Linked DNA regions of Hyalangium gracile. The protein of the gene in region 1 interacts with the protein of each later gene in a pairwise test. Links are inferred from orthologs where the notes say so. Each region holds a gene or a part of one and is shown on either strand. Other genes may lie near its edges.

The links.
Region 2: the proteins of def (region 1) and KY572_RS27450 interact in binary tests that used the Escherichia coli proteins (3 or more experiments, as listed by UniProt). The link is inferred for Hyalangium gracile from one-to-one orthologs.

Annotation. Positions count from the first base shown.
Region 1 is NZ_JAHXBG010000003.1:205,147-214,880, forward strand. Bases 3,668-6,394 are described here. They hold def (peptide deformylase), read right to left. Parts: upstream 5,430-6,394; coding sequence 4,905-5,429; downstream 3,668-4,904. Other genes in these bases: ltaE (low-specificity L-threonine aldolase), read right to left, coding at 3,668-4,174; nth (endonuclease III), read left to right, coding at 4,229-4,942; KY572_RS07600 (inorganic diphosphatase), read right to left, coding at 5,486-5,947; KY572_RS07605 (methyl-accepting chemotaxis protein), read left to right, coding at 6,059-6,394. In the rest of the region: KY572_RS47065 (DUF1565 domain-containing protein), read right to left, coding at 1-1,444; KY572_RS07575 (HU family DNA-binding protein), read left to right, coding at 1,761-2,030; KY572_RS07580 (M23 family metallopeptidase), read right to left, coding at 2,079-3,116; more of ltaE, read right to left, coding at 3,149-3,667; more of KY572_RS07605, read left to right, coding at 6,395-7,675; KY572_RS47070 (hypothetical protein), read right to left, coding at 7,699-9,734. UniProt on the Escherichia coli protein: Removes the formyl group from the N-terminal Met of newly synthesized proteins. Requires at least a dipeptide for an efficient rate of reaction. N-terminal L-methionine is a prerequisite for activity but the enzyme has broad specificity at other positions.
Region 2 is NZ_JAHXBG010000014.1:191,060-200,991, forward strand. Bases 2,162-5,086 are described here. They hold KY572_RS27450 (aspartate-semialdehyde dehydrogenase), read right to left. Parts: upstream 4,178-5,086; coding sequence 3,146-4,177; downstream 2,162-3,145. Other genes in these bases: KY572_RS27445 (MXAN_2561 family MXYO-CTERM-anchored protein), read right to left, coding at 2,162-3,019; KY572_RS27455 (SRPBCC family protein), read right to left, coding at 4,220-5,041; KY572_RS27460 (winged helix-turn-helix domain-containing protein), read right to left, coding at 5,038-5,086. Also shown: KY572_RS27435 (PKD domain-containing protein), read right to left, coding at 1-1,410; KY572_RS27440 (MXAN_2562 family outer membrane beta-barrel protein), read right to left, coding at 1,419-2,144; more of KY572_RS27445, read right to left, coding at 2,141-2,161; more of KY572_RS27460, read right to left, coding at 5,087-5,640; KY572_RS27465 (L,D-transpeptidase family protein), read right to left, coding at 5,725-6,696; tRNA (adenosine(37)-N6)-threonylcarbamoyltransferase complex dimerization subunit type 1 TsaB, read right to left, coding at 6,772-7,506; KY572_RS27475 (septal ring lytic transglycosylase RlpA family protein), read right to left, coding at 7,516-8,016; RIP metalloprotease RseP, read right to left, coding at 8,013-9,638; KY572_RS27485 (phosphatidate cytidylyltransferase), read right to left, coding at 9,714-9,932.

The DNA.
Region 1 (9,734 bases):
CCGCTGGAGCACGGGGAGCCTGCTCGACACACGACGCCGTGAGCCCTCGGCGGTCATCCGACTTCAGGCGCTCCAGGTGGATCCGCGTCGAGCCCTCGCACTCGGCCCAGAGCAGCCCCTCCGCCAGACCGCTCGCGGTGAGCTCGTCCGCCCAGATGTCACCGTCCCGAAGCACCGCCAGCGCCACGCCCTTCGTACCCCGCACCTCGAGCCCCGTGGCCTTCACCCGCCCCAGGCTCTCCACCGAGAGCCCCGCCTGCTGGCACCCGATCAGCGTCACGTTGCGCAGCGTGACCTCGGCGGCCTGGGCCGCCAGCACTCCCGCGCCGCTCGCCTCGCGCACCTCCACGCCCTCGATGTCCGCCACCACGCCGCGCAGGTGCAGGCCATCCCCCGTGAAGCCCTCCTTCGAGCGCACCTTGCCGATGCTCCCGTTGCGCGCCCGCAGCCGTCCCTTCGTGGCCGCGATGCCATAGGCGTCCACATCGTCCATCCGGAAGTCCTGCACCTCGAAGTCCGAGTCCACCAGTTGCAGCGCCCCGAAGCTCCCGCTCTCGCGCACGCGCAGGCCCACGAGCTGCCCCGTGGACCGGGTGAGGCCCAGTCCGGCTCGCTCCGCCTTCACCGAGGTGAACCCCCGGACCTGCAGCTTCGCGCCGTTGCTGGCCAGCCCGTACTCGTGGCCCGTCACCTGCGCCTCCTCGAGCTCCAGCGCCCCGTCCCGAACCAGCAGCCCCGGGCCCCGGCCCCCCTCCACCTTCACCCGCTTCATCTGGACACGCCCGCCCTCCTGGTCCAGCGCCATCACCGCGCCCTGGAAGGACACGCCCTCCAGCACCGCCTCGGCGCCGCCCTGCACGTGCACCCCTCGGCGCCATGGCCCCAGGAACGTGCTCTCCCTCACGTCCGCGCGGGCCGCCTCCTCCAGCGAGACGCCCACCGTCTCCGAGAGGCTCGCCTCGAAGCGGACGCCCCTGGCCACCAGCTGGCCGCCGATCAGCCGGACCGCCCCCTTTCGCTGTCCGCTGAAGGCCACCCCCTCGAGCCTCAGCGTCCCCGTCACCTCCACGCCCCACCCCCCACCCTGGAGCGACAGGCGCTCGAGCGAGGCCCCGGCCTCCAGCCAGAGCACCTGCTCTCGGCCCTCCGCGTACAGCACCGTGCTGTCCCCCTCCCCCACCAGGCGGGTGCCCGCCGCGACCTGGAAGGGCCCGGCGTACATCCCCCGAGCGATGTGCACGGTGGGTGCGGGACGCACCGCCAGCCCCTCCGCCAGGGTCCGGAAGGGCCGCTCCCGCGAGCCGTCCCCGGACTGGGGCCGTGCCCCATCCACCCACACCTCGCCCGCGCGGGGAGCGGGCGTCGACGGGACGACAGGTGGGTTGGTGGGCGCCCGACAGGCGGCGATCAGCGGCAACGCGAAGAGGAGGAGGCGCGGGCTCATGTGGCCCCCACTCTAGCCCCGCCTCACCCGTGCCGCTGGATCAGCGCGAGCCCGTAAGTGATCGAATCGACAGAGAAAAGCCTGCTCAACCGATCACAATCCCTCTCAATGAATCTCATGGGAGTCACGTGACGGTGTATCGGATTTCCCGATCATTTCCTCTCTACGCCAGCTGTCTCAGTCGTCAATAAATCCGAGGCGGGGACCATTTTCAGGTGAGGGGGGCGGGTCTATCATTGACAGGGAAAAGAGCGATTTGTTACCAACCGCAACCAGGTTGTGGTTCCAAGCCAGACAACCCTAGACGGAGGGGCGAATGACCAAGGCAGAGCTCGTGGAGGTGGTGGCAGCGCAGTCCAAGCTGACCAAGAAGTCAGCCGCGGAGATCATCGACATCGTCTTCAGCAACATCGGCAAGGCGGTGAAGAAGGACGCGCGCTTCAGCTACCCCGGCTTCGGGACCTGGTCGGTCCGCTCCCGCAAGGCGCGGAAGATCCGCAACCCCCAGACCAACGAGATGATGAAGCTGAAGGCCTCGAAGACCATCGGCTTCCGTCCCGCCAAGGAGCTGAAGAACTCGCTGTAGTCCCGAAGCCAGATGGAGCGCCCGCGAGAGCTGGCGCGCTCCTCGGCCTCACCTCAGGGGCGTCGTCCGGGAAGGGCGGCGCCCTTGCCGTTTCTCGGAGACGGACGTGTCCTCCAGGGACACCTCGCCGATCTCCACCGTGCTGCCGCGGTCCAGCTCGTCGAGCGGATCCCTCGGGCGGCCGTCCCGCCACACCTCGAAGTGCAGGTGCACCCCGGTGGCCATGCCGGTGTCTCCGGCCAGCCCCACCAGGTCGCCCCGCTCGAGGATCTGCCCCGGCTCCACCGTCACGCGCGCCAGGTGGCTGTAGCGCGTGGTGATGCGCGAGGCGTGCTGGATCTCCACCTGGTAGCCATAGCCGCCGTTCCACCCGGCGGTGAGCACCACGCCCGGGGCCGCGGCCAGCACCGCCTGGCCCCGCTTGGCGGCGAGATCCACGCCCAGGTGCTCCTTCATCTCTCCCAGGATGGGGTGGGCCCGCTCGCCGAAGCCGCTCGTCACCGAGACGGGGAAGATGGGCCAGGTGAAGCGCGGCGGCGCATCCACCGTCTTCACCATCAGCCGGCGCACCTCCGCCATGCGGACGGAGAGCTCGCTCACCCGCGTCATCACCGTCTCGGCCAGCGACTCGGGGATGTCTCCGTAGGAGCGCGCGTCCTCCTCCAGCTCCGCCTCGAGCGTCACCCGGGCGCGGACGATGTCCATGGAGGACGTCTTCTCCGCCGGACGCTGGAGGAAGGTGTCCAGCGCGTCCGTCACGCTCCCCCAGTTCTCCTCCTGCTCGGAGGGCATGGGGCTGCCCCGCCTCACGTGCCGGCGGTACTCCCGGGCCTTGTTCACGAACGAGGCGAGCGCGGCCTGCAGCTCCGGCGAGGTGCGCGCCGTGGGCAGCTCCTTGCCCGGCGCCTTCAGCTCTCGCGCCTTGCCGCGCGCCCGAGCCCTCGGTACGGGCGCGGGAGCGGGCGGGGCCTCCGGCTCCGTGGGACGCGGGCCGAACGCCTCCTCGAAGCTGAGCTTGTCGTCCGCGCGCGGAGTGACGCACGCGGACACCAGCGCAATCAAGGAGAGGGCAATGAGACGGGCCAAGGCCCCGGGAGCCTACCACGCCCTGCCGGCCGTCAAGATTCGAGGGCCCGGCGGATCCGGCTGAGCGCCTCGTCGATGTCGGCGGCCGAGATGTCCAGGTGGCACACCAGGCGGGCGGTGTGGGCGCCCGTGGCATTCAGGAGAACCCCGAGCGAGGCCAGCCGGGACACCATTTCACTGGCCGGGCGGGTGAACTCCACGAGGAGGATGTTGGTCTCCACCTGGGAGGGCTCCACCTTCACCCCGGAGAGCTCGGCGAGCCCCGCCGCCAGCCGGCGCGTGTGGGCGTGGTCCTCGGCCAGCCGCTCCACGTGGTGCTCCAGCGCGTAGAGCGCCGCGGCGGCCAGCAGGCCCGCCTGACGCATGCCGCCACCCAGCCGCTTCCGCAGCCGCCGCGCCTCGCGGATCAGCGCCGCCGAGCCCACCAGCGCCGAGCCCACCGGCGCGCCCAGCCCCTTGGAGAAGCACACGGAGGTGGTGTCCGCCAGCTTCGCCCAGGCGGAGGCCGGGGTGCCCGTGGCCACCTCGGCGTTGAAGAGGCGCGCCCCGTCCAGGTGCACGGCGAGCCCCGCCTTGCGAGCCACCTCCACCACCGCCCGGAAGCGCTCCAGCGGCCACACCGTGCCGCCCCCCTTGTTGTGGGTGTTCTCCAGCGAGAGCAGCCGCGAGCGCGGAGCGTGGATGTTCTCCCCGCGCACCGCCTCCGCCACCTGCGCCGGCGTCAGCAGCCCGCGCTCGCCGGGCAGCATCAGCGGCTGGATGCCCCAGAGCGCCGACACCGCGCCGCCCTCGTACTGGACGATGTGGCTGCCCGCCTCGGTGATCACCTCGTCGGCCGGGCGGCAGTGCAGGCCCATGGCGAGCTGGTTGGACTGCGTGCCCGAGGGGACGAACAGGGCGGCCTCCAGCCCCAGCCGCTCGGCGACCCGCTGCTCGAGCCGGTTCACCGTGGGGTCCTCCCCGTACACGTCGTCCCCCACCTCGGCCTCGGCCATGGCGCGGCGCATGGCGGGGGTGGGCTTCGTCACGGTGTCCGAGCGGAAGTCGATGGGCTTCATGGCTTTTCCTACCTACCTGCTGGGTGGGTTCCCTCTTCTACGACGAGGGCGGTTATGTCATACAACGAAGGCGTGGGACGCGAGACTCTCGAGGCGAAGCGGCGGCGGGCGGGACTGGTGCTGGAGCGGCTGGAGGCCGAGATGCCAGAGGTGCGGATCGAGCTCGACTATCGTAGCCCCCTGGAGCTGCTGGTGGCCGTCATCCTCTCCGCGCAGTGCACGGACAAGCGGGTGAACATGGTGACGCCGGCCCTGTTCCAGCGCTTCCCGGATGCCCAGGCCTATGCCTCCGTGAAACCCGAGGCGGTGGAGCCCTTCATCCAGACGTGCGGCCTGTACCGCGCCAAGGCGAAGAACATCGTCGCGGCGGCCAAGGCCCTGGTGGCCCAGCACGGCGGCCAGGTGCCCACCTCCCGAGAGGCGCTGGAGCAGCTTCCGGGCGTGGGGCGCAAGACGGCGGGCGTGGTGTGCATCCACCTGGGCGGCGATGCGGCCTTCCCCGTGGACACCCACGTGAAGCGGCTCGCGGGCCGGCTGGACTTCTCCCGGCAGCAGCACCCGGACAAGATCGAGAAGGAACTCCAGGCCGTGGTGGCTCCGGAGCGGTGGTTCCAGGGCCACCAGCTCCTGGTATGGCACGGGCGCCGGACGTGCTTCGCCCGCTCGCCCGCCTGCGCGCGCTGCGTGGTGGCGGACCTGTGCCCCAAGCGCGGCGTGCGCGTGAAGCCGACTACGATGCCGACGGACGCTCCTCGCGCTCGGACTTGAGGCGCTTCATCCGCTTGCGGATGAGCTCGCGCTTGAGCGTGGAGACGTGGTCCACGAACACCGTGCCGTTCAGGTGGTCCGTCTCGTGCTGCACCGCGATGGCCAGCAGCCCGTCACACTCGAGCGTCTGCTCCTTGCCCTCGGCGTCGAGGAACTTCACCGTGACGATGGCCGCGCGGTCCACGTCCTCGGCCTCGCCGGGGATGGAGAGGCAGCCCTCCGTGTAGGTGAGCTCGCCCTCCATGGCGATGATCTCCGGGTTGATCATCGCCAGGGGCTTGGACTCCGGCTGCCGGGGGGTGGTGTCCAGGACGATGATGCGCTGCAGGATGCCGACCTGCGGAGCCGCGAGGCCCACGCCGTCAGCGGCATACATCGTCTCGAACATGTCCTTCACCAAGGCGCGGACGGAGTCGTCCACCTTGGCCACGGGCTTTGCCTTCTGCTTCAGGATGGGATCGGGCCAGATCAGGATCTCGCGAACCATAGGGGTCTCTCTTAACCCTCCTGACGCGTGCGGGCAACCCGGCAAGGGCCCGGGCGTTACCCGTTCCGCAGCCCTCCGTCCGGGCCGACGAGCCACCCCCGGAAGCGGGTGTCGGGCACCTGACCGCGCACCCGGTGGAGCACCCGCTTGAAGCGGGCGTACACCCGGAAGAAGCGCTCCACCCCTACCCTCTCCTGCTCCCCCAGCGGCCGGGTGCTGCAGATGACCTTGGGGTCTCCCCGACCCGCGTCGATGAAGTCCACCACCCCCACGACGGGTACGTGCAGCCGCTCTCCCTGTCGCAGGCGCGGGCCGAGCACCACCACATCCAGCGGGTCCCCGTCGTCCGAGGCGAAGCCTGGAATGCACCCGTAGTTGTAGGGACACGGCACCGGAGAGATGAAGTCGATGCTCCCGTCCGCCCGCCGCTTCACGAAGGAGCCGCGAGGGCACTCGATGAGGACCTCGGGCTCCGCGGGGAGGCCGGCAAACGAGGAGAGCGATGGTCCGGGTGGCATGACACTCCTGTCCAAGAGGGAACCGCGCTCGACGCAGACGTCAGTATCACCAGCGTGTCAGACTCTGAACAGGCTCGAGCACCGGCTCCAGTCTGTCCTTGGGGGGACTCCATGCTGGCACGGCTCCGCGTTGGCAACAGATTGATGTTCCTGGCGGGCACGCTGGTGGCCCTGCTCACCGCGCTGGGCGTGCAGGGCCTTTGGAACCTGGAGCTGACCCAGCAGGGGTTCGCGACCGTCTACAAGGATCGCGTGGTCCCCCTGCGAGACCTGAAGGTCATCTCGGACATGTACGGGCTGGGCATCGCGGAGGCCGCGCACAAGGTCCGCAGCGGACACATGAGCTGGGTGCAAGGCCGGATGCAGGTGGAGGAGGCGCGACGGGTCATCGACCAGCGGTGGCGGAGCTATCTGGGCACGCGGATGGTGAGCGAGGAGACGCTCCTCATCGAGAGGCTCCGCCCGATGATGCGCGCCGCGGACACGGCCGTGGGGCGGCTGCTGGACATCCTGGCCCGAGAGGATGCCACCCAGCTGACGAGCTTCATCCACCAGGAGCTCTATCCGGCCATCGACCCGGTCACGTCCCTGCTGAGCGAGCTGGAGGAGCTCCAGCTGCGCGTCACGGGGCAGGAGTATGCGGAGGCGGTCGTTCGCTACGAGCGGACCGGCGCCGAGGCCATCCTGCTCATCGCCGCGGGGGCGCTGCTGGGAGCAGCGCTGAGCTTCTTCATCGGCAGGAGCATCACCCGTCCCCTGGACGACGCGGTCGGTCTGGCCGAGCGGATCGCCGCGGGAGATCTGACCGGGCGCCTGCCCAGCACGAGCCCCGACGAGACGGGGCGGCTGCTGCGCGCGATGAACGAGATGTCCGCGCGGCTGTCCACCATGATCGGCGAGGTGCTGGAGGGGGCCCGCTCCCTCTCGGTGGTGTCCCAGCAGGTGTCCTCCACGGCCCAGACCATGGCGCAGGGCACCCAGGAGCAGGCCGCCGCGACGGAGGAGACCTCCTCCACGATCGAGCTGCTCAATGCCTCCATCCTGACCAATGCCGCACAGAGCCAGCAGGTGGCTCGACTGGCGGCGACGAGCGCTCGCGAGGCCGAGGAGGGAGGCGCCACGGTGCAGGCGACCGTCGAGGCCATGCGGACCATCACCAGCCGGATCGCCATCATCGAGGAGATCGCCTACCGCACCCACCTGCTCTCGCTCAACGCGGCCATCGAGTCGTCACGGGCCGGAGAGCAGGGCCGAGGCTTCTCGGTGGTGGCCTCGGAGGTGCGCAGGCTGGCCGAGAGCAGCCGGCAGGCGGCGCGGGAGATCCGTGGCGTGGCCGCCTCGAGCATCCAGCTGGCCGAGCGCTCCGGGAAGGTGCTCCAGGCGCTGGTGCCCGCCATCCTTCGGACGACCGAGCTGGTGCAAGGCGTGGCGACCGCCTCGCAGGAGCAGCGCGAGGGAATGGCGCAGATCCACGGCGCCATCCTGCAGGTCAACGAGGTGACCCAGCGCAGCGCCTCCACGGCGGAGGAGCTGGCCTCCACGGCGGAGGAGCTGGCCTCCCAGGCCGAGTCCTTCACGCAGTCCATGTCCGTCTTCCATGTGTCCACGTCGGGCGAGGGGCGGCCTGGAGGCCCTCGATGGCAGGACGGGGCCTCGCTCCCACGCCGTACGCAGCCAGGCGTCGTCCGGCCCCGGGGGAAGCACCCGGCGCCCCACCTCGGTCGCTGAGCGGAGCCCCGCGGGAGGCTTCCTCAGTCCAGCAGGTTGCGGGCGTACTCCGCGCGGAGCTTGTCGTCGGCGAGCGCTCGCGCCGCCTCCGCCAGCACGTCGCGGATCTGCTGGGCGCGATACTGGAGCGAGGCGTCCGGGTGGCCCGCGAACCTCAGTGGGTGGAACTCCGTGGAGAGCCGCTCGAAGGCGCGCTTCACCTCCTCGCCTCCCGCCGTGCGCGCCAGGCCCAGCACCGTGAAGTAGTCCGCCTCCTGGATCTCCTCGAACTTGGCCTCGAGCCGGCGGATGTCCAGCTCGGGCGGCAGCTCGCCAGCGGGCTCCGTCGCGGGCCGCAGCGCCACCAGCCCCAGCGCCCTGGCCACCGCGAACGTCTTGAGCACCGTCTCCTGCGGCAGCCCCGCGGCGAGCAGCAGCTCCTCCAGCGTCCGCTCTCCGTCCACCCTGGCCAGCAGCTGGAGCTCTCGCGCCGAGAGGCCGAAGCCCTCGGGCTGGAGCCCCGCGGCCCCACGCGCCACGACGGCGCGCAGCCCGCCCACCTGCGTCACGAAGGACTCCACGGAGAGGGAGTTGCGCAGCGCCTCGGCCAGCAGGTGCAGCGGCGGGCGCGTGGCGGCCGCGAGCGCCACCTCGTGCGGCGGTGACTCATCCGCCACGCGGTAGAGCGAGGACGGCTCGGTGAAGGCGTCGAGGAAGACCTGCTCCGTGTAGCGCTGCACGAGCGGCACGGCCTCGGCCTCGCGCAGGTAGCCCCTGCCTCGCAGCGCCTCGAGCAGGGCGCCCGTGGAGGTGGCTCGCACCAGGCGCAGCTCGTGCTCCTGGCGCGCGTTGATGAGGCCGTCCCGGCGTGCACGATCGACGAGGCTCTCTCCCGGCGCCGACGAGAGCGCGCCCACGAGGCTGCCTCTTCGCAGCCAGAGGATGCGCAGGGCGTCGGTCGCCTTGAGCTCCAGGCGCACCTCGGCGTGCGCCTCGCAGAGCCGGAGGAGCAGCTGCGCGAGCCCCTCCTGCGTCACGCTGCCGCCCCGAGGCACCACCACCCGAGGCTGTCCCGGCGCGTCGATCTGAAGGACGGCGGACTGCATGCGAGCGGCCAGCTCCTCGGCTTCCGCGCGGGCCTTCGCGCCGGCCTCGAGCTCGCGGCGCGCGGCTTCCTCGGCCTCGCGGCGTGTGCGCTCGGCGGCGGCGAGACGCTCCGCGACCTCGGCCTCCGCGCGCGCCTTCTCCGCGTTCAGCTGCTCGAGCTGCCGAGACAGGCGCTCGCGCTCCTCGCGCTCGCGAGCCAGCTCCGCCTCCAGCTTCGCGAGCTGCTCCTGGAGCTGCTTCTGGCGACCGACGGCCTCTTCGGCCTCACGGAGGCCCGCCTCCTCGAGCTGCCGCGCCTGGGCCTTCCAGTGGGCGAGCTCCTCGGAGGCGCGGGTGGCCTCGGACTCCGCCTCGGCCTGGAGGCGTTCCAGCTCATCCTGGGCCTGGGACTCGGCCGCGGCGCGCGTCTGGAGCTCGGACTGGAGCCGAGCCTCCGCGGCCAGGCGCTTCTCCCGCTCCTGCCGGGCGCGCGCCTCGAAGTCTCCGCGTGCCTTCTGCGCGGCCGCGAGGCGTGCCTCCAGCTCCTCGCGAGCCTGGGCTTCGACGCCTGCCCGCTCCTCCGCGCCGGCCTGGGCCTGCGCCAGCGCCTGGAGCCGCTCCTCGGCCTCGGCGCGAGCACGCGCTGCGTCCTCCGCACGGGCCTCCGCGGCGGCTCGGGCTCGTCGCTCCTCCTCCGCTCGCACCTCGGCGGCGGCCTGCGCCTCACGCGCTTCCTTCGCGCTCGCCTCCGCGGCGGCATGGACCTGACGCGCTTCCTCCGCTCGCGCCTCGGCCGCAGCCTGGGCCTGACGCGCCTCTTCGGCATGTCCCTCCGCGGCGGCGCGGCTCTGGCGCTCTTGCTCCGCACGGGCCTCCGCGGCGGCGCGCGCCTGACGCTCCTCCTCGATATGCGTTTGCGTCGCGGACCGGTCCTGCTGCACTCCCTCCGCGCGAGCCTCCGCAGCGGCCCGGGCCTGACGTTCCTCCTCGAGAC
Region 2 (9,932 bases), on another replicon or contig:
CTTCTCCTGGCTGCGCTCCACGTTCCAGGTGCCCTTCTCGAAGGCCTTGTTGAGCGCCGCCACCACCGGCGCGGAGTTCGTCAGGCCCGCCTCCAGCAGCACCGAGCCGCGCGGCTCGGGCCGCTTGTTGCCCAGGAAGTTCCGGTAGAAGGCCGGCGCGTCGAAGTACACCAGCAGCGTCACGTCCCCTCGCACCGCGCCGAGCAGCGCCTCCGCGTCGACGCCCTGCTGCCGCCAGCTCTCCAGCGCCTCCGTCCGCTGCGGCGAGCCGGGGGCACCCAAGAGCATGGAGGCCATCTCGCTGGGAGGAATGGACATCATCGCCACCGCCACGGGGCCCAGCGGGGCCTTGTCCAGCAGCGCCGGGAGCGGCCCCTGCTTGCCATCGAGCAGCGGCTTGGTCGCGGGCATGAAGCCGTCCAGCTCCACCCGGCCCTCCGTCGTGCGCAGCGAGGACATGAACCCGGGGAACACTCCGGCCCCCTGCTTCTCCGGGAAGCGGATGAAGGTATACAGGCTGCCCTCCGCCACCTTGCCGCGCAGCTGCGTCAGCAGCGGAGACTCGGACAGGCCCGGGCCGGTGAACCCCGCCACGGCCTTGCGCAGCACCTCCGCGTCCGGCGAGGAGGTCGCCGCCTTCACAGTCTCGCCCTCCTGGGCCTCCTCCTTCTGCGGCATCGCCAGGTACAGGTAGCCCCGGTCCAGGAACGCCGTGACGGGCTCCACGCCCGCCATCTCGATGCGCGCGCTCCCGTCCGGCCTGCGCTCCACCGGGTGGCCCTTGGACTCGAGCTCCCGCACCAGACTGTCCAGGGCCGCCTGGCCCTCCGTCACCCCCAGCAGCATCACCGCGCCCTGGAAGGCCGGCACCGAGAACAGGCCGAAGCCCTCCTCGGGGTCCACCGGGGTGGCCTCCCCCTTCAGGCTCCGCAGCGCCAGGGGCAGCAGCGGCATCTCCTCGATCTGCCTGCGCGCCATGTCCTGGCCCACGAAGCGCTCGAAGAAGTCCACCAGCGGCTCCACCGAGCCGCGCAGCCGGGGCATGTAGATGGCCACCGTGGCGTCCTCGGGGATGGCGCGCAGCAGCGGCCGGGGCACCACGGTGAGCTGCGCGCGGCCGACCTCCGTCGTGCCATCGAGCGCCCGCACCGCGTACGCGCCCGAGCGCGCGAAGGCGTGGGAGACGCGGGGGCCCTTCTGGGTGGGCGTGCCGTCCCCGAAATCCCAGGTGACGTCCGGCGCGCCCTCCTGGGCCGAGCCGAACTCCACCGGTACTCCAGCCTCCACCGTGCGGTCCGGCCCCAGCTCGGGCTTGACCGCGCGGTGGCAGCCAGCGGCCAGCAGGCCCCCGGCCACCACGGAGAGGACGAACAGCGGGACTTTCAGGGACAGGCTTGGGGAAGACCGCATGGAGCGGTCTAGTAGTCCAAGGCCAGCCCGAACATCCAGTGTCGGCTGGAGAGAACCAGCCCGGGACTGCCGAAGTTGTTCACTTCAGCGTAGGTCCACTCGGCGAAGAAGTAGCTGTGGTTGACGCCGATGTCCGAGTCGAAGTCCCGGGCCAGGCGCGGCTCCAGCACGTCCAGCAGGAACGAGACGCCCGCCGTGAAGCCGTAGCCCCACCGGCCGCCCTTGCCCGAGCGGCCGCTCAGCTCCTGCGTCTCCCCGCCCTTCTCGATCCACCAGGGCATGTAGATGAGCCCCAGCTTGCCGTAGGGCACCAGCGGCACGCCCCAGCGGAAGGCCGCGTAGTCGAACTTGTAGAGGGCGTTGAGCTTGAGCGGCACCACCTTGAGCGCCGTCTTCTCCTCGGCCGGATCGCCGTCGTCGGTGAGGGTGTCGGCGTACTTCTCCGCGTAGCCCGCCGAGAAGCCCACGCCCGCCGTGCCGAAGCCCTGGTAGAAGTAGCGCTGCAGCTCCAGCTCGAAGAGCAGCAGCGACGCGTCACCGAACGTGTCCTTGTAGGGCTCGCCGTCCAGGCCCTCCTCGGTGTCGATGCGCGGCTTGTAACCACCCAGCTTGAACTCCACCGCGCCCGTGCGGGGGGAACCCACGGGCGCGCGGGGCGCGTCGGAGACCTCCAGCGCCTGGCTCGGCAGCGCGCCCAGAAGCGCGATGACGCCGAGAGCCACTGCTCGACTCATGACCGGTTTCTCCTTGAAGACAGCCAGAACCCCAGGGCGACCAGCACCCAACCACTCGCGAGACCTCCCGCCGCCGCGCCACACCCTCCCATCTCCTGCCCCTTGGCTTCCACATATCTGTCGAAGAAACCCAGGGTGTGGATCGGCGTGCCCTCCTGGGCCTCCGATGCCGCACTCTCGTTGTCCGCCGCATCCACCGCCGTCGCGGTGAGGCGGTATGTCACACCGTTCTCCAGGTTCTCCACCTTGAACAGCGACTGATCCGAGGACTGGCGCAGATCCCGACCGCCGGAGCCGTCCGTCCGCTCGATGTGGAGCTTGAGCTCGCTGGTGTCATCCGGGACGGTGACGCGCACGGACAGGGCCCCGTCCAGCGGAGAGATCCGCTCGATGGAGGGAGCCTCCGGAGGCTGGGCATCGTACGTCACGTCCACGTCGTCCTTCTGGTAGTTCTTGGAGTTGGACGAGCAGTCGCCGCTCAGGCCACCCGCGATCGGGATGGAGGCGCACAGCTTGTACTCCACCTGCCGGCCCTCGGCGGGGCACTGCGTCTCTCCGCCCTTGAAGAGCGGGAGCTCCCCCACCTCGAAGGACACCGTGCCGGAGCGGTTGGTCAGCACCTGCTCCTTGGCCACGCTGTCCACCAGCGTCGTGCCACTGGGCGGCTCATCCGAGCAGGTCTCCGCGATCCAGAACTTCAGATCGTCACAGACGAGCGTGGTGATGCCGTGGGCCCAGTTGACCGTGCGAGTCAAATCGCAGGGCCCCTTGGGCACGCGCAGCTCGTCGTCGTTGTTGGGCAGGGACAGCTGCAACGCGGTCTGGCTCCAGGCCGTGGTTGCAGTCAGCGTGAGGGCTATCAGCAGGGAACGCATGGACGGAGATGAACCTAGCAAGTGGGGGGCCAGCTGAAACGGGGGGTCGCGCCCTTCATTCCCAGAGGGAACGCCCCCGCCATTCCGCCAAATGGGCAAGCCCGGCCTGGGGCGTGTGCCAAATTGTCAGGCGGGACGCTGGAGCAGCCGCAGCCCGGCCTCCACCAGGTTGAGCGCCCCGCCTCGGCCGGCGTTGTCCACCACGGCGAAGAGGGTGAGCCACTCGGGTGCCTGGGGAAAGGTGCGCAACCTGCCGACGTGGACCGTTGGATCCCCCGCCACGAGCATGGGCATGGGGTAGACCTTCTCGCCGGGCGCATCCAGCACCTTGAGCGCGGGGGACGTCTTGAGCGCGGCGCGGGCCTGCTCCACGGGTGCGGGCACCTTGAGCTGCACGTGCAGGCTCAGCCCGTGGCCGTAGAAGGTGGGCACCTGCACGGCGGTGCCGGCGATGACGGGCGTCTCTCCCCGGGCGCCGAACAGCCGCGCCGCCTCGAGCGTCCAGCCCGCCTCCTCCTCCGTCCAAGGCGAGTTGGCCATGAAGGGGCCCACCTGCGGCACCAGGTTGAAGCCGACGCGCTGGGGGAAGGCATGGGCCTCGGGCTCTCGGCCGGAGAGCAGGCCGGCGGTCTGCTTCTCCAGCTCGTTCACCCCCGTCACGCCCGCCGAGGACACGCCCATCATCGCCGTCACCTGGACCCGGACGACGCCGCCAAATGCCTTCTGCAGCGGCGCGACGATGGAGACGAGGGCGCTGGACACCGCGGACGGCAGGCTGACGACGCGGCCCTTGAAGGTGGCGCCCAGCACCTCGGGGTTGAAGGTGGGCAGCACCAGGGGGACGTTGCCGTCCGCGCGGAAGGCGGAGCTGGCGTCCACCACCCAGGCGCCCGCGGCCTGGGCGATGGGCGCCAGCGTGCGGGACGCGCTCGCCGGGGTGGCCAGCAGCGCCAGGCCCACGCCTCGGAAAGCCTCAGGGGTGGCCTTCTCCACCTCCAGCGTGTCCTCGCCGTACTCCAGCTCGACGGCCTCGGAGCGCTCGGAGGCCAGGACGGTGAGCCGCTCGGAGGACACGCCCTGATCGAGCAGCGCGGAGAGCACCTCGCGACCCACCACTCCGGTGGCTCCCACCACGGCGATCCGTACGTTCTCGTTCATGGCGCGTCCCTTTACGCCAGCCCGGCCCCATCCTCAATCGGGCTAACAGGCCAGCCCACCCATGATCATGGGGAAGCGCGAATTCATCCAGGCACGCCAGGCGGGCTCGGCGCGGGCAACGGCGGCGGGCGCCTGCTCACCGTACAGATAGAGCTGGACGACGATCTGCACCTGCTCCCCCATGGGAAAGGCTCCCAGGGTGGCGACTCCAAGGGCTGGCGAGTCGATCCGGAGCACGAGCCCACGAATCTGCGGGTTCGTCTCGACGCTCTCGACGCTCCCGGCGAGGGGCGGTGCTTCGGGAAGCGCGCTCGTCCGCTGTCCCTGGGCGGCGTTCGCGAGCCCCAGCGGGCCCGTCAGCTTCTCCCATGCCTCGGCCAGGGCCTCCGGGCTGGTGCCCATCAACGACAGGATCGAGCAGGGCTGGCCACGGAAGTGCGCGAGGTACAGGCGCAGGATGCGGAAGAAGCCAGGCCAGCCGGCCTCGATGCTGTTGAGCTGATCGTCCCAGTCATCGGTGCTCGCGAAGAGGCTGTGGACGACCCGCACGACACAGGTGTCGCCGGAGCGGGCCTCGACGATCCACTCGGTGGCGATCGACGGAGCGTTGGGCCCCATAGCTTCGCCCTCGGCAACGAACCGGTGGGGTGCCTCCCAGACCGTCACGGTGGCCTTGGCGTCCATGCCCGGGCCGAAGTGCGAGACGACGGCGCCGCCCACCCGCCCTTCGACTTCGCTCGGGACGAACCAGGCCGAGATGCCGGGCCCTGTGGCGATGGCCTCCCAGACCTGCTCGGGGGTACCTGGGACTTCGACTTCGACCTGCACCGAGCGGCGTCCAGAGGCTTCCTTCTTCACGGTCATGATGGCTCCTGATTCGAGGGTTCGAGAGGCAACGGGTGCGCGACGATCACCAGGCGATGCGCCCGACCACCGGGAGCGGAGGCATCGTGGTAGCGCGCCACGAGCCTGGTGACGGTGTCGGCGAGCTCCTGGCTGAAGGCGGCCCGCTCCGCCGGGGAGCGGAAGCGGATCTCGGTGTCCACCGACAGGGTCGGCAGGCGCTTGCCCAGCTCCACTGAGCGGCGAACCATGGTGCTGACCTCGCGCACGATGCGGGCGGCCAGGGCGATGAGGTAGCTGGCCGAGAGCCGATCCGCGGCCCGGCCCGGATCCGTGGCCACCGGCCCCATCGCGCTGGGCGACACGAGGTAGGAAGCGGCGGTCGCCACCAGCAGGCGCTCCGTCAGCCCTCCCCACTGGCGCGTCTCCGCCACCCGCACCAGCCCGTGCTCCTCGAGGGCTCGCAGGTGGTAGTTGACCTTCTGGCGCGCGAGGCCCAGACGCGTCGCGAGGGCGGCCGCGGACGCAGGCTGAGCCAGCTCCGCCAGCAGGCGGCTCCGGACGGGCTCGAGCGCCACCGTCGCAGCCGCCGGATCCTCGATGACTTCCACGTCCAGCATGGAGCCATAGGAACATTGACAACTTTTTTTGTCAATACGGGTGTGACAATGTGCGCAGACACACGGAACCAGCCTGACGTGGCCTCAGAAGAGGACGACCATGGCGCCCTCGGGCACCCGGTCGAAGAGGCGGGAGATGTCCGGGTTGTGCATGACGACGCAGCCCCAGGAGAGCCGGCCGCCCGTCTCGTCGCGCGTCCACTGCCCCGCCCAGCCGTGGAAGCCGATGCCGCTGCCCAGGCGCGTGGAGGCGTCCGTGGGCTTGCGCTCGGCCCAGGCGCGGGCGATCCGGTCACGCACCTCGGAGGTGATGAGCCCCTGCTCCAGGCCCCGGTCCGCGTCCCAGGCGTTGGGGTAGTTGAGGCGGATCCAGTGGCCTCCGAAGAACTCCGCGTAGGGCCCGGAGAAGGAGCCCCGGTGCTTCTGCACCACGAAGTACATGCCCAGGGGGGTGCGGTTGTCGCCGCGCTTCTGCTTGCGGCCCTCGGCCTGACCGAAGCCCACCTCCACGCGGTCCACCTCGCGCCCCAGCTCGTACAGGCGCATCTCGTGGCGCTCCTGGGAGACGAGCAGCAGCACCCGCTCGCTCGCCGGCAGCATCAGGCGCGCTCGAGCCTGGGTGAAGCGTCGGGCCTCGGCGTCGGAGAGCCGCTTCCCCGTGTTCAGCGTCACCGAGAGCTTCCCCTTCGCGCCCACCCGGCCCAGCCGCTGCCCTCGTTGGACGGGCTCGCCGGGACGCAGCGTCACGGCCTCCAGCCCCGCGTACTCCGAGCGGACCCGGAGCAGCTCGTGGTTCTCGTAATAGAAGTGCTCCAGCGTGAGGGTGTGGCGCTCCGCGTCCACGGTCTCCACGCGCCCGTGCGCCAGCGCTCGCACCTCGCTCCCAGCCTGAGCTCCCTTGGAGCCCGGCAGCGGATCGAAGGCGTCCGCGGGAGGCGCGGGAGGATGGAGGTAGGCCTCGAAGACATCCGAAGCCACCGGCCCCGCGGCCATCGCGGAGAGAGGGAGCACTCCGACCAGCAGTACGCCGAGCCAGCGCGCGAGAGACAAGGACATGAGCGGCACGCGGAGTGGACACACAGGCCCGGCGAGTCGTTCCCGCTCAGCCCCACTGGAGGGTGAGCGTGGCCATCAGTCCTCTTTCAAGCGAGCCGTAGGCGCCGGCCCCGGCAGCGGAGGGAACTTCGGGTTGCGCTCGGGCTCGGAGGCCCGGACGTAGTGCGGCTCCAGCGCGAACACGGCCTCCAGCGGCTGCGTCTCAGGGAAGCGGGCCAGCCGCGCCAGCTCCACCGCCGACGGGAACACCGGCCCGGTCAGCAGTCGCCCCGGAGCGACTCCCGCCGCCTCCAGCGCGGCGCGGTAGTCCGTCAGCGCGGGCCCCAGCGCGAGCGCCTCGGGCTCGGCGGCCAGCCTCGCCGCCACCTCCTCCGGGGACATCGCCGTCTCGGGCTCCAGCGCCTCCACGGTCCGCCCGCGCCGCCGGTACGCGCCCAGGTACAGGTCATCCTTGCGCGCCACCGCGAGGCAGAACAGCGGCGGGCCTTCGGGCCCCTCCAGCGCCACCGCCGCCAGCGAGGAGGCGCCCACCACCTTCAGCCGCGCCGCGTAGGCCAGCGCCTTCACCGTGGCCAGGCCAATGCGCAGGCCAGTGAAGGATCCGGGCCCCAGCCCCACCACCAGCCCCTCCAGCTGCGCCAGCTTCACGCCATGCCGCGCGAGCAGCTCGCCCACCACTCCGGGCAGCACCTCGCTCTGCTTCCGCGGCGGCCCCACCACCACGTGCTCCAGGGAGCGCACGTCCTCCCCCACCCCTTCGACCAGGGCCAGCGACAGCGTCAGCGTGGAGGTGTCGAGCGCGAGGAACACGGCACTCCTCTACCCCGGGAGCGCCTCGAGAGGGACGGAAAAGGACGTCACCGGCTTCGCGTCCTGGCACCGGTACAGCCGCACCCGCGCCAGCCCCTTCGAGACCATGTCCAGCTTGCGCGCGGCGCCCAGCGACACGTCGATGATGCGCTCGGCCTTGAAGGGGCCCCGATCGTTGATGCGCACCTCCACGGACTTGCCGTTCTCCATGTTCACCACCCGCACGCAGGCGCCGAAGCGCATCGTACGGTGGGCCGCCGTCATCGCGTTCTGGTCGAAGCGCTCGCCGCTCGCCGTCGGCCGGCCGTGCAGGCCCGGGCCGTAGTACGAGGCCAGGCCCTCGCCCAGATAGGCACGCGAGCCCTTCTCCGGCGTGTCGCCAGACTCCTCGGAGCCAGCCCTCCCCTCGGAGCTCTCGGGCCGATCGGGCCGGGCCGCGCGCGAGGCGCAGCCCGTCAGCAGCCCCATCCCCAGCACCACCACGAGCAGCCGCGTCAACGTTCCGCTCACCGGGTGATGTCGTTGAAGAACGCCACCAGCATCAGCAGCACCAGCATCGCCAGGCCGATGACGTTGGCGACCTCCCGGACACGCACCGGGATGGGACGGCGCCGGATGCTCTCCCAGCCCGCGGCCACCAGGTGGAAGCCGTCCAGGATGGGGATGGGCAGCAGGTTCACCACGCCCAGGTTGATGGAGATGACCGCCATCAGGTTGAGGAAGTAGTCCCAGCCCAGCTCCGAGCTGCGCGCCGCCATCTGGTACATCATGATGGGCCCGCCCACGGAGCTCAGCGGCACGTCATTCGTCATCAGCCCGGCGATGGCCGCCACCGTGCTGGTGATGATCTTCGGCACCACCTTCGCGGCCTGCTTCAGCGCCTCGTTCCACTCCAGCGTCACCGTCACCCGCTCCGCCGGAGGCACCTCGCCCCGGGTGAGGTACCAGGGCCGGACTCCCAGCCCGATCGTCTCGGTGACGTTGCCCATCTCATCCGTCTGCTTGATGGGCGCCTGGGCGAGCTTCTCCTTGTGCTCGCCATCCTGGCTGCGCCACACCAGCTCGAAGGGCTCCTTGCCCCGCCCGCTCAGCTTCACCTCGAGCGTGTGGAAGGTGGTGAGCGGCTCGCCGTTGAACGACACGAGGCGATCGCCGGACTTCAGCCCCGCCGCCGCGGCCGCCGTCCCCGGCAGCACCGTGGCCACGTAGAGATCCCTCGGCTCCACGCCCAGCGCCGCCAGGCCCTCCTTGCCCTGCTGCTCCTCCAGCTGGAGCTTCACCAGCTCCGGCACCTGCATCGTCACCGCGCCCGCCTGCACCGGCCGCAGGCGCTGCACCGCCACCTCCAGCTTGCCGTCATGCCTGGCCAGCGCCTGGTACAGCGTGGCCTCGTCCGGCACCGGCGTGCCGTTGATGGACAGGATGCGGTCGAACGTCTTCAGCCCCGCCTGCTCCGCCACCGAGCCGGGCGGCACGCCCACGATCGGCACCGGCGAGTTCGCCTCCACCATCATCCGCCCCCGCTCCACCGTGTCGAACGGCGTGGAGTCCACGTACTTGAGCGGCGTCACGTTGGTGATGAACTGCTGGCCGTCGCGCTCGACGGTGAGCGGAACGGGGCGCTCGAAGCGGCCCACGAACGCGTCCGCCATCTCCTCGAAGGTGCGGACCTTGTCCCCGTCCACCGCGACGATCCGGTCCCCCGGACGCAGCCCCGCCGCCGCCGCGGGCGTGCCCTGGGGCACGTAGCCCAGCCGCGTCGAGATGGCCTCGTGCGGCCCCCAGAAGACGAAGAAGTAGATCAGGACGGGGAACGCCAGATTGAACGCCGGACCGGCGAGCACGATCAACATGCGCTTCCACGGCGGCTGCGCCAGAAAGCCCCGATGCGCCTCGTGCGGATCCAATTCCTCGCCGGGCACATCCCCCGCCATCTTCACGAAGCCGCCCAGCGGAAGCAGCGCGATCTGGTACTCCGTCTCGCCCTTGGTGAAGCCCAGCAGCTTGGGCCCGAACCCGAAGGAGAACTTGAGCACCTTCACCCCGCAGGCCTTCGCCACGAGGAAGTGCCCCAGCTCGTGCACCGTCACCAGCACCCCGAGCAGGAGCGCGAAGAACCCGATACTCGCCATGGCGGCAAGACTAATCGCGCTCTGGTCCAGGGACAACGCACATCCGTCCACACTGCTCGGCCGAGCACACAGCCGCTACGCCAGCCACCCGCGGACGAACTGCACGTAGATGAACACCAGGGGCGCGTTGAACAGCAGCGCGTCGATGCGGTCCAGGATGCCGCCGTGCCCGGGGATCAGCTTGCCCGAGTCCTTCACCCCGTAGGCCCGCTTGAGCATGGACTCGCACAGGTCCCCGATGGGGCCGAAGATGCCGCCCACCACGCCCATCACCACGCAGTCGGCCACCGTGAA